3 regions of the Streptomyces sp. NPDC056628 genome follow, and region 2 is predicted to be linked to each of the others. Evidence: riboswitches for the same ligand, from Rfam matches in the RefSeq annotation. Region 2 holds a riboswitch; each other region holds the start of a gene.

Region 1 (3,229 bases), on a different contig from region 2:
TCATCAGTTCCGGCCCTGAGTGTTTTCCGGGCCCGTTCCCGGCCCTGTCTCCCGGCCATGTCCCCCCGGTCGGACGACCCCGCTCGCCCGCCGCCACCGCTTCGGCAACCCTGGTCAGGTGGAGGAAGGGCGAATCTCGTACGTGCGCCGGTCGGTGCGGGCGCTGCCCGCCCTGCTGATCGCGGCCGGACTGGCCTACGACTTCGCCGCCCCCCTCGCGTTCTCCGGCGCCCCCTTCCTCACCGCCGCGCCTCTCGTCGCCGCCCCCCTCTACTCGCTGCGCGGCACGGTGTGCACCGGGGCCGCCGCCGTCTGCGCGCTGCTCGTCGTGCGGTTCACCGTCGGCGGCCTGGAGACGGTGGGGGCGGTCACCGAACTGGTCACCGTGGTCGTCGTCTCCGCCCTCGCCGTCGTCATCAACGTCCTCGTCCGCCGCAGCGGCGAACGCCTGGCCTCCGCCCGCCGGGTCGCGGAGGCCGTCCAGCGCGCCCTCCTGCCCGAACCGGCCGAACGGGTCGGCGGGTTCCAGGTGGCCGCGCGCTACGAGGCGGCCCAGGAGGACGCCTCCATCGGCGGTGACCTGTACGCCGTGCAGGACACCCCGCACGGCGTCCGGGTGATCGTGGGCGACGTGCGCGGCAAGGGCCTCGGCGCGGTCGGCGCCGTCGCCGCCGTGATCGGGGCCTTCCAGGAGGCCGCCGAGCAGGAGAACACCCTGGAGGCGGTCGCGCAGCGGCTGGAGCGGGCCCTGGCACGCGCGAGCAGCCGGAGCGACGGAGGGGACCCCCGCGAGGGCTTCACCACCGCCGTCCTCGCAGAACTGCCGCACGGCGCTCCGAAGGTGCGTGTCGTCAACCGGGGGCACCCCCCGCCGCTGCTGCTGTACGCCGACGGAGCCGTGCGGCCGCTGCCCGCGAGCGACCCCGCGCTGCCGCTCGGCATGGGCGGGCTCGGCACCTGGCCCGACCGGGCCGACGAGGCCGAGTTCCCGAGCGGTGCGACGCTGCTGCTCTACACCGACGGGCTGTCGGAGGCACGCGACCGCACAGGCCGGTTCTACGACCCCGAGCAGGCTCTGGCGGGGCGGGCCGACGCGCTGCGCGAACCGGCCGCGCTGCTCGGGACGCTGGCGGCCCAGGCACGCCGTCACTCCGGGGGCGGCATGGCGGACGACCTGGCCCTCCTGGCCGTACGCCGCCCCTGACGTCTCTCACGGACGGTGAGTGAACGAATCCCCTCCGCATAACGACTGACACACCATCAGAAACGGGCGGACGAACCGACGAGAGCAACTCGCCCGATTTAGCCCGCTCGTGACCCGTAAGTCCCGCCGGAAAACGTTAATGATCAAGTGGAACGGCTTGGAATCCGTACCCCGCGTCTATTAACGTTCGATAACGCAGCGCGGTCGTCCCAGCCGTCACAAGAGGCGGCTCCGTGCGCACGCGCCGAATCCTGCGAAGGAACCGGGGAACCACCACCTTGGGGTGAATCGCGCGGATACCACCGTGACATCACGGCACGTATACGCGCGTAGGAGACCTTCCTGCTCCGAACCCGTCAGCTAACCCGGTAGGCGAGAAGGAAGGAAAGGAGTACGCCCACGTGGCGTCGAACCGTCCTGCTCCGCATGCCCCGTTCGTACCCGGTCAGCGCCCCGCCGACACCTTCGGCTACGACCGCACCGACGACGGCCCCTTCGAGGAGTGGAACCCGACCGCGGAATCCCTCCGCCCCGTGCGCGGCAGGCACCGCGTCTCCAAGCAGCGCGGCGGGGGACTCGCCCGCAGCTCCACGGTTCTCGGTGTCGGCGTCATAGCGGCCGTCGGCGCGGGCGGCATGGCCACCGCGCAGAGCGGCAAGCCGCCGGTCGCCATCACCCTTCCCGACCTGCCCCTGATCTCCGACGACGACTCCGCCGCGGGCGACACCGCCACCGCCCTCAGCACCATGGGCGAGACCGGCGAGGAGACCGCCCGGAGCGGCTCCGACGCCGGTGAGGCGCTGCGCAGCCGGATCATCGCCCAGGCCGAGTTCCAGCAGGACCAGGTCGACAGCAAGGCCGCCGCGGCCGCCGTCGCCGCCGCCGAGAAGGAGGTCGCCGAGGCGGCCGCCAAGGCGGAGAAGGAGGCCAAGGACAAGGCCGCCGCCGCGAAGGCCGCCGCCGAGCAGGAGGCCCGCAAGAAGGCCGAGGCCGAGCGTCTCGCCGAGCTGGCCAAGCAGTACACGCTGCCGACCTCCTCGTACACCCTCACCTCGACCTTCGGCGAGGCCGGCGCCTACTGGTCGTCCGGGCACCACACGGGCCTCGACTTCGCCGCGCCGACCGGCACCCTGATCAAGGCCGTCCACTCCGGCACGATCACCTTCGCCGGCTGGGACGGCTCCTACGGCTACAAGACCGAGCTCACCCTCGACGACGGTACCGAGATCTGGTTCGCCCACCAGTCCTCGATCAGCGTCAGCGTCGGCCAGAAGGTCAACACCGGTGACGTCATCGGCCGCGTCGGCGCCACGGGCAACGTGACCGGCGCCCACCTGCACCTCGAGGTGCACCCCGACGGCAGCGCGAACGGCATCGACCCGCTGGCCTGGCTGCGCGGCAAGGGCCTCACCCCCTGAGCACCCTCCCCGCCTGATCCCCGGCGGTCCTGACGACGACCCCCCGACGTCAGGGCTGCCGGTCCTCGGTGCGCCGGATCGCCCCTTTCACACGGAATTCATCTCCGAAGCGGAATCGCCGGTACCGCCGCCGTCGTTGATGACTTACATGACTTCATTGCGCAAGCTCGGCTCCTCCAGCCTCGAGGTCTTCCCGCTCTGCCTGGGCGGCAACGTCTTCGGGTGGACCGCCGACGAGGCAAACTCCTTCGCCGTCCTCGACGCCTACACCGCGGCGGGCGGCAACTTCATCGACACGGCCGACTCGTACTCGGCGTGGGTCGAGGGCAACGTGGGCGGTGAGTCCGAGACCGTCATCGGCAACTGGCTCAGGGCCCGCGGCAACCGGGACGACGTCGTGATCGCCACCAAGGTCGGCCAGCACCCCGACTTCCGCGGTCTGAAAGCGGCCACCATCAAGGCGGCCGCCGACGCCTCGCTGCGCCGCCTCGGCACCGACCGCATCGACCTGTACTACACCCATTTCGACGAGCCGGAGGTGCCGGTCGAGGAGATCATCGGCGCCCTGGACGAACTGGTGAAGGCCGGCAAGGTCCGGCACATCGGC
Region 2 (3,229 bases):
GCCCGCGGCCGAGGCGAGCCGGGCGACGGCCCGTTCGAACCGTTCGGCCACTTCGTCGGGGTCGGTGCCGGGCCGCAGGATGTCGTTGCCGCCCGCGCAGAACGACACGAGGTCCGGGGCGAATTCGACGGCCTTGGGGACCTGTTCCGCCACGATCTGGTCGAGCAGTCTGCCGCGCACGGCGAGGTTCGTGTACCGGAAGTCGCCCTCGGGCCGCCGGTCGGCCAGAAGGACCGCGAACCGGTCGGCCCAGCCGACGAACGCCCCGTCGGGGCCGGGGTCGCCGACGCCCTCGGTGAAGCTGTCCCCCACCGCGACGTACGACCCGATCACTGCTCTGCTGTCACTCTTCGAATCGTCTGTCACGTCGGGACATGATTCACCTTCCGATGTGACCTACGCGACCGTAGGAAGAGGTTGACGAACGGTGAGATAAGCCACTGCCAAAGCCTTCACCAAAGCCGGAATACGGCTCCTGGCCGGGACGTTGAGCGCCGAAACGCGACCCGTGCCCGCCCGGGACGGGCCGAAGGCCGGACCCCGGGGATCGGGGTCCGGCCTTCGGCTGCGTGTCAGGCAGGTGGTGCGCGTGCGTGTCAGGCAGGTGGTGCGCGCCGTGCGGTGGGGCGGTCAGCCGATGGCGACGCCCTTGGAGCGGAGGTAGGCCACCGGGTCCACGTCCGAGCCGTAGTCGGGCGTGGTGCGGATCTCGAAGTGCAGGTGGGGGCCGGTCACGTTGCCGGTCGCGCCGGAGAGGCCGATCTGCTGGCCCGCGGTCACCGTCTGGCCGCTGGAGACGGACAGCGAGGACAGGTGGGCGTACTGGGCGTAGTAGCCGTCGGCGAGCCGGATGACGACCTGGTTGCCGTACGCGCCGCCCCAGCCGGCGGAGACGACGGTGCCGGCGCCGACCGCCTTCAGGGGCGTGCCGGTGGCGGCGGAGAAGTCCACGCCGGTGTGGTAGCCGCTGGACCACATGCTGCCGGCGACCTTGTAGGAGGTGCCGACGGCGGCGGCGGACACCGGGGCGGTGAAGCCGTTGACGGTGCTCGCCTCGTCGGCGCTCTGCGCGGCCGTGGCGGCCTTCTTCGGCGCGGCGGCCTTCTTCGGCGCTGCGGGCTTCGCGGACGGCTCGGACGGGGAGGAGGACGGGGCCGACGCCTTGGGTGCGGCGGTCGCGGCGTTCTTGCCGATCGAGAGCTTCAGACCCGGGTGGATGAGCGACGGGTCGGCGCCGACGGCCTCGCGGTTGTCGGCGTAGAGCTTCTTCCAGCCGCCGCGGACGTCCTGCTCGTCGGCGATCTTCGCCAGGTAGTCGCCGCGCTTCACCTCGTAGGTGCGCGTCTTCTGGGCGGAGGTCTTCTGCGCCGGGGCCTTCTCGGCGGCGACCTGGACGGACTGGACCGCCTTCTCCGGGACGGACTGGCCGGTCGCGGCGTGGGCGCCGGTGGCCCCGATCAGCGGAAGCGCGAGAGCGGCGCCACCGGTTCCGGCGACGGCGATCGTCCGGGTGAAGCGCAGGGACTTGGGACGGCGATGCTTACCCTTGGCGGGCATGGCGAATTCCTCTCCGGCGCCTGCGAGGTGAGCTGTCGGGTGCGGGCTGGAGATGCCCGGCCGCGTCGGGACGCGGCTTGACCCCAAGCCTGTTCCGGGACCGGAACAGGCGATGTACCTGTGGGTCCCCCGCTCCTGCCGTGGACGGGTGAGTGTGCGCGGATTCCGGTCGGCGGCAGGATTCGGCGTCCGTCCGGATTGGTGGTGAACGTAAGCGAGAAAGACGCATGGGAACAAGTGAGGGGTTCCGACCGAATGCGCTCGTCTTGATCCCTTACGGGATTCACCGGTCACACTCCGTGTATTTCGAAGAGGTCGCCACCCTCGAATTCCCATAAGCGGCAGGCCGATTACGTGGACATGACGGGCGACGCACCGTCACGGATATGACGCTCCTCACGTGACGTCGCTCCAGGTTTCCTTATTTCAGAACGAGTTGGAATGAAGGCATCAATTCGGACAGAAAGCCTAGATGTGACGTCAACGGATATCCGGCACATCGAACCTTCGGCGCGAATCCGACCTGAATCCCAGAGGGAATCACCTCGCATCGGATGCGAATCGGGATAAAACATCCGTCATCGATGATGACATACGGCGACTTGCCCGTTTCAGGTCATTACTCCCCAGCTGTCGCCTGTGGACAACTGATTGGCGCGCACAGTCATGTCGTATCGTCAGAAGCGCACCTCGCCGGCCTCACCGCCGAGCCGCGCCGGCGGGGCCCACCGGGAGGAGCCCCCGTGACGCAGCAGATCCCGTCGACCGAGCCCGAACTGGCCGGTGTGCGCAACTTCCGCGACGTGGGCGGTCTGCCCACCGTGGACGGACGACGGGTGCGCCACGGCGTGCTGTTCCGCAGCGGCCACCTCGCCCACGCCACCCCTGAGGACGCCGCCTTCCTCGACTCGCTGGGGCTGCACACGATCTTCGACTTCCGCAACGCGGCGGACCAGAAGCTGGAGGGCCCCGACGTCGAGCTGCCGGGTGTCCGCAATGTGAACCTGCCGCTGTCCGACCCCGCGGACGGCGCGGAGTTCTGGAAGATGGTCCGCGACGGCGACCTCGACCAGTTGCGGGAGATCCTGGCGGACGGCAAGGGCGCGGCCCGGATGATCGCCTCCTACCGCTCCATCGTCACGGAGCGCACCGGCGAGCACTCACGGGTGCTGCACTCCCTGGTGGAGGACAGCGTCCCGGCGCTGATGCACTGCGCGGCCGGCAAGGACCGCGCCGGCCTGTCCATCGCGGTGACACTGCTCGCCGTCGGCGTCGAGCGGGAGGCGATCGTCGCCGACTATCTGAAGTCCAACGAGAAGCACCGCCGCTACAAGGTGCGGCGCGGCAGCAGCGCCCCCTCGGCGTACTCGCCCGAGGTCATGGAGCTGCTGAGCCCTCTCTTCGACGCACGGGCGGAGTACCTGAAGGCCGCCTTCGACACGATCGACGAGACGTGGGGCGACGTCGACACCTACCTGGAGCAGGGTCTGCGGCTCACCCCCGAGGCGCGGGAGCGCCTGCGGGAGCGGCTTCTCGACTGAGGGCGCGGGGTGCGCCTACTTCCCGCCGCCCGCCTCGAAGAGGAAGAAGACGAAGGCGGCGAAGACGTGCCCCACCGCGATGTAGATGATGAGCCGCACCCACAGGGCGCGCGGGAACTTCTCCTCCATGT
Region 3 (3,229 bases), on a different contig from region 2:
CGGTGGCCGCGGGGCAGTCCCGCGGCAGGGACGCCGGGCTTCAGCCGGCCCGGTGCACGACGGCGTCGCACAGCTCCATCAGGGCGGCCTTCGCGTCGTTCTCCGGCAGGGGCGCCAGCGCGGCGCGCGCGTCCTCCGCGTAGCGGACCGTGTCCCGCCGGGCGTGCTCCAGCGCCGGGTGCTCACGCAGGGCGGCCAGCGCCTCGGCGAGCCGGGCGTCGTCGCTCAGGTCGGAGTCCAGCAGCTCGCACAGGGCGATGTCCTCGGGCAGCCCCAGACGCTCCGCGCGCTCCCGCAGCCGCAGCACCGGCAGGGTCGGGATGCCCTCGCGCAGATCGGTGCCGGGCGTCTTCCCGGACTCGTGGGAGTCGCTCGCGATGTCCAGGACGTCGTCCGCGAGCTGGAAGGCGACGCCGAGCCGCTCCCCGTACTGGGTGAGCACGTCGACCATGGTCTCGTCGGCGCCCGACATCATCGCCCCGAAGCGGCAGGAGACCGCCACCAGCGACCCGGTCTTGCCGCTCAGCACGTCGAGGTAGTGCTCCACGGGGTCCCGGCCGTCCTGCGGCCCGGCCGTCTCCAGGATCTGGCCCGTGACCAGCCGCTCGAACGCCTCCGCCTGCACCCGCACCGCCTCGGGCCCGAGGTCGGCCAGGATGTGCGAGGCGCGCGCGAAGAGGAAGTCGCCGGTGAGGACCGCGACGGAGTTCCCCCAGCGGGTGTTCGCGCTGTCGACACCGCGCCGGACCTCGGCCTCGTCCATCACGTCGTCGTGGTACAGCGTCGCCAGATGGGTCAGCTCCACCACCACGGCCGACGGCACGATCCCCGGGGCATACGGGTCCCCGAAGCGCGCGGCGAGCATCACCAGCAGCGGCCGGAAGCGCTTCCCGCCCGCCCGCACCAGGTGCTGGGCGGCTCCGGTGATGAAGGGGACCTCACTCTTGGTGGCTTCGAGCAGTCCCTCCTCGACAGCCGCCAATCCGGCCTGGACATCGGCTTCCAGAGCCTGGTCCCGCACGCTCAGCCCGAACGGCCCGACGACGGTCACGAGGGGTCTCCTGTCTGCTGGTGTCTTTCGGCTGGTTACACGGTTTGTCGATAGGTCGCTGCCATCACTCAAGTCAGCGTATCCGGTCACGTTTCGATCACCGATGCCGCCCACCCGTCCACCACGGGCGACATCGGTTCACGGTCGGTATGTTTTTTGATCACCCGATAAGGACGGACATTCATCGTTTTATCGGCGCGTCACTGTGTGTAGCCGCCCACTCCCCCATCCTTTCCCGAACCGAAACTGCGTTCGACTCTTCGAGGGATGCACCGCGGGCCCGCGCGACACCCCCGCCCCCGTCTACCCCGACCCGCCCTCCGGACGCCTCCACGCCTCCTCAACGACCGACACGAAGGGCGAGGTTCCTGCGCGCCGGCACCCCGGGCGCGTCGCCACCCTTTCGCACCTTTTGCTCCACACCCACAAAACGGACTCTCCGGACTCAAGGGGCAGATGGGCGCGTTGACGGTGAGCTTTCCACGTGTAGGCAATAACAGGGTAGTTGGAATCATTGCCCGATTTGCCGCTGTTGTGATCGCCGTGAGTTGGGTCACGCGGCCCCAGATCGGCCCCTCCGCCGCCGGAGCCCGTCGACCCCTTGCCACAAAAGCGAGTTGAGAATTGGCAACCGCAAAGGATCAAGCGCCTCATACGCCTCAGACCATGGTCAACTAGCACGTCAGGTGCTTGCGGCACTTGTTCCACACATGTGCTGTCGCATACGTTCCCGCTCTGTCGGGCGGACGCCGAATCCTGCCGCCGCCCGAGTCATCCACCTACACAACGCACTCGCACGGCAGGAGCGGGGGACCCAGGTAAGTCGCCGTACCGCACGCCTCGATGGCGCGCCGGGACGGCTAGGGGTGAAGTCACGTCGTCCTACGGCGGCGTGGCCGGGCATCTCCCGCCCGAACCCGACAGCTCACCTCGCAGGCGCCGGAGAGGAAACAGCGCCATGTCCCGAGGCCAGCACCGCCGCACCCGTACCAGCCCGTTCGCCCGGCGCGTCATCGCCGCCGGAGCCGGTACCGCCGCTCTCGCGCTCCCCCTGCTGGGCGCGACCACCGCGAGCGCCGCCGAGCCCGCCAAGGCCCCCACCGTGGCCACGGTCGGCTCCGTCAGCTACACCACCAAGAAGGGCGACACCCTGTACGGGATCGCCGACCGCTACGACGCCCAGGGCGGCTGGCGGCAGCTCTACAAGGACAACCGCAAGGCCATCGGCGACGACCCCCGGCTGATCCACCCGGGTGTCGACCTGAAGGTCCGGAGCACGAAGAAGGCCGAGCCGTCGAAGGCGAGCACGGCGTCCGCCCCCGTCAAGGAGTCCGCCGTCGCCCAGGCCACCCAGGCCTCCGCGAAGACGTACGCCGACAACCTCGACGGCTGGATCCGCGAGGCGCTCGACATCATGGCGCAGAAGGGGATCCCCGGTTCCTACGAGGGCATCCACCGCAACATCATGCGTGAGTCGTCGGGCAACCCGGCCGCCATCAACAACTGGGACTCCAACGCGATCGCGGGCACCCCGTCCAAGGGTCTCCTCCAGGTCATCGACCCCACCTTCGCGACGTACCACGTGCCGGGCACCGCGTACGACCCGTTCGACCCGGTCGCGAACATCACGGCCGCCTGCAACTACGCGGCCGCTCGCTACGGCTCGATCGACAACGTGAACGGCCCCTACTGAGCCGTGCCGGCTCTCCCCCTCCAGTAGGGGAACTTGCGGCAGGGATCCTCTAGTAGGGGAACTCGGCCAGGCTGCGGGCGAACAGTCTCTCGAGGACGACGGCGATGCCGTCGTCCTCGTTGGACAAGGTGATCTCGTCCGCGACCGACTTGAGTTCGGGATGCGCGTTGGCCATCGCCACCCCGTGGGCGGCCCAGTCGAACATGGGGATGTCGTTGGGCATGTCCCCGAAGGCGATGGTCTCGTGCGGACCCAGGCCGAGATGCTCGGCGGCGAGCGCGAGGCCCGTCGCCTTCGTGATGCCGCATGGCTGGAGTTCGACGGTGCCCGGCCCCGACATGGTGACCGTCGCCAGCGAGCCCACCACCGCGCGGGCCGTCACCGCCAACTCGTCGTCCGACAGCGTCGGATGGCGCAGCAGCACCTTGCTGATCGGCTCGCACCACAGGTCGTCGCGATGCCGCACCCGCACCGCCGGCAGCGTG

What was found. Region 2 has a riboswitch for cyclic di-AMP ahead of ACFRAC_RS33360 (peptidoglycan DD-metalloendopeptidase family protein). Riboswitches for the same ligand answer to the same signal wherever they lie in the genome.
Region 1: it holds a riboswitch for cyclic di-AMP, as region 2 does, so the genes downstream of both, ACFRAC_RS30725 (M23 family metallopeptidase) here and ACFRAC_RS33360 (peptidoglycan DD-metalloendopeptidase family protein) in region 2, are expected to answer to the same signal.
Region 3: it holds a riboswitch for cyclic di-AMP, as region 2 does, so the genes downstream of both, ACFRAC_RS18385 (transglycosylase SLT domain-containing protein) here and ACFRAC_RS33360 (peptidoglycan DD-metalloendopeptidase family protein) in region 2, are expected to answer to the same signal.

The regions. Positions count from the first base shown of each region.
Region 1 is NZ_JBHTWG010000037.1:42,017-45,245, forward strand. It holds gene ACFRAC_RS30720 (PP2C family protein-serine/threonine phosphatase) at 20-1,204, shown strand; cyclic di-AMP (ydaO/yuaA leader) riboswitch at 1,437-1,594, shown strand; gene ACFRAC_RS30725 (M23 family metallopeptidase) at 1,606-2,622, shown strand; gene ACFRAC_RS30730 (aldo/keto reductase) at 2,771-3,229, shown strand, end outside.
Region 2 is NZ_JBHTWG010000047.1:24,616-27,844, reverse strand. It holds gene ACFRAC_RS33365 (SGNH/GDSL hydrolase family protein) at 1-333, opposite strand, end outside; gene ACFRAC_RS33360 (peptidoglycan DD-metalloendopeptidase family protein) at 631-1,557, opposite strand; cyclic di-AMP (ydaO/yuaA leader) riboswitch at 1,562-1,718, opposite strand; gene ACFRAC_RS33355 (tyrosine-protein phosphatase) at 2,301-3,098, shown strand; gene ACFRAC_RS33350 (DUF6126 family protein) at 3,114-3,229, opposite strand, start outside.
Region 3 is NZ_JBHTWG010000013.1:88,382-91,610, forward strand. It holds gene ACFRAC_RS18380 (polyprenyl synthetase family protein) at 41-1,051, opposite strand; cyclic di-AMP (ydaO/yuaA leader) riboswitch at 1,829-2,005, shown strand; gene ACFRAC_RS18385 (transglycosylase SLT domain-containing protein) at 2,010-2,744, shown strand; gene ACFRAC_RS18390 (HAD family hydrolase) at 2,794-3,229, opposite strand, start outside.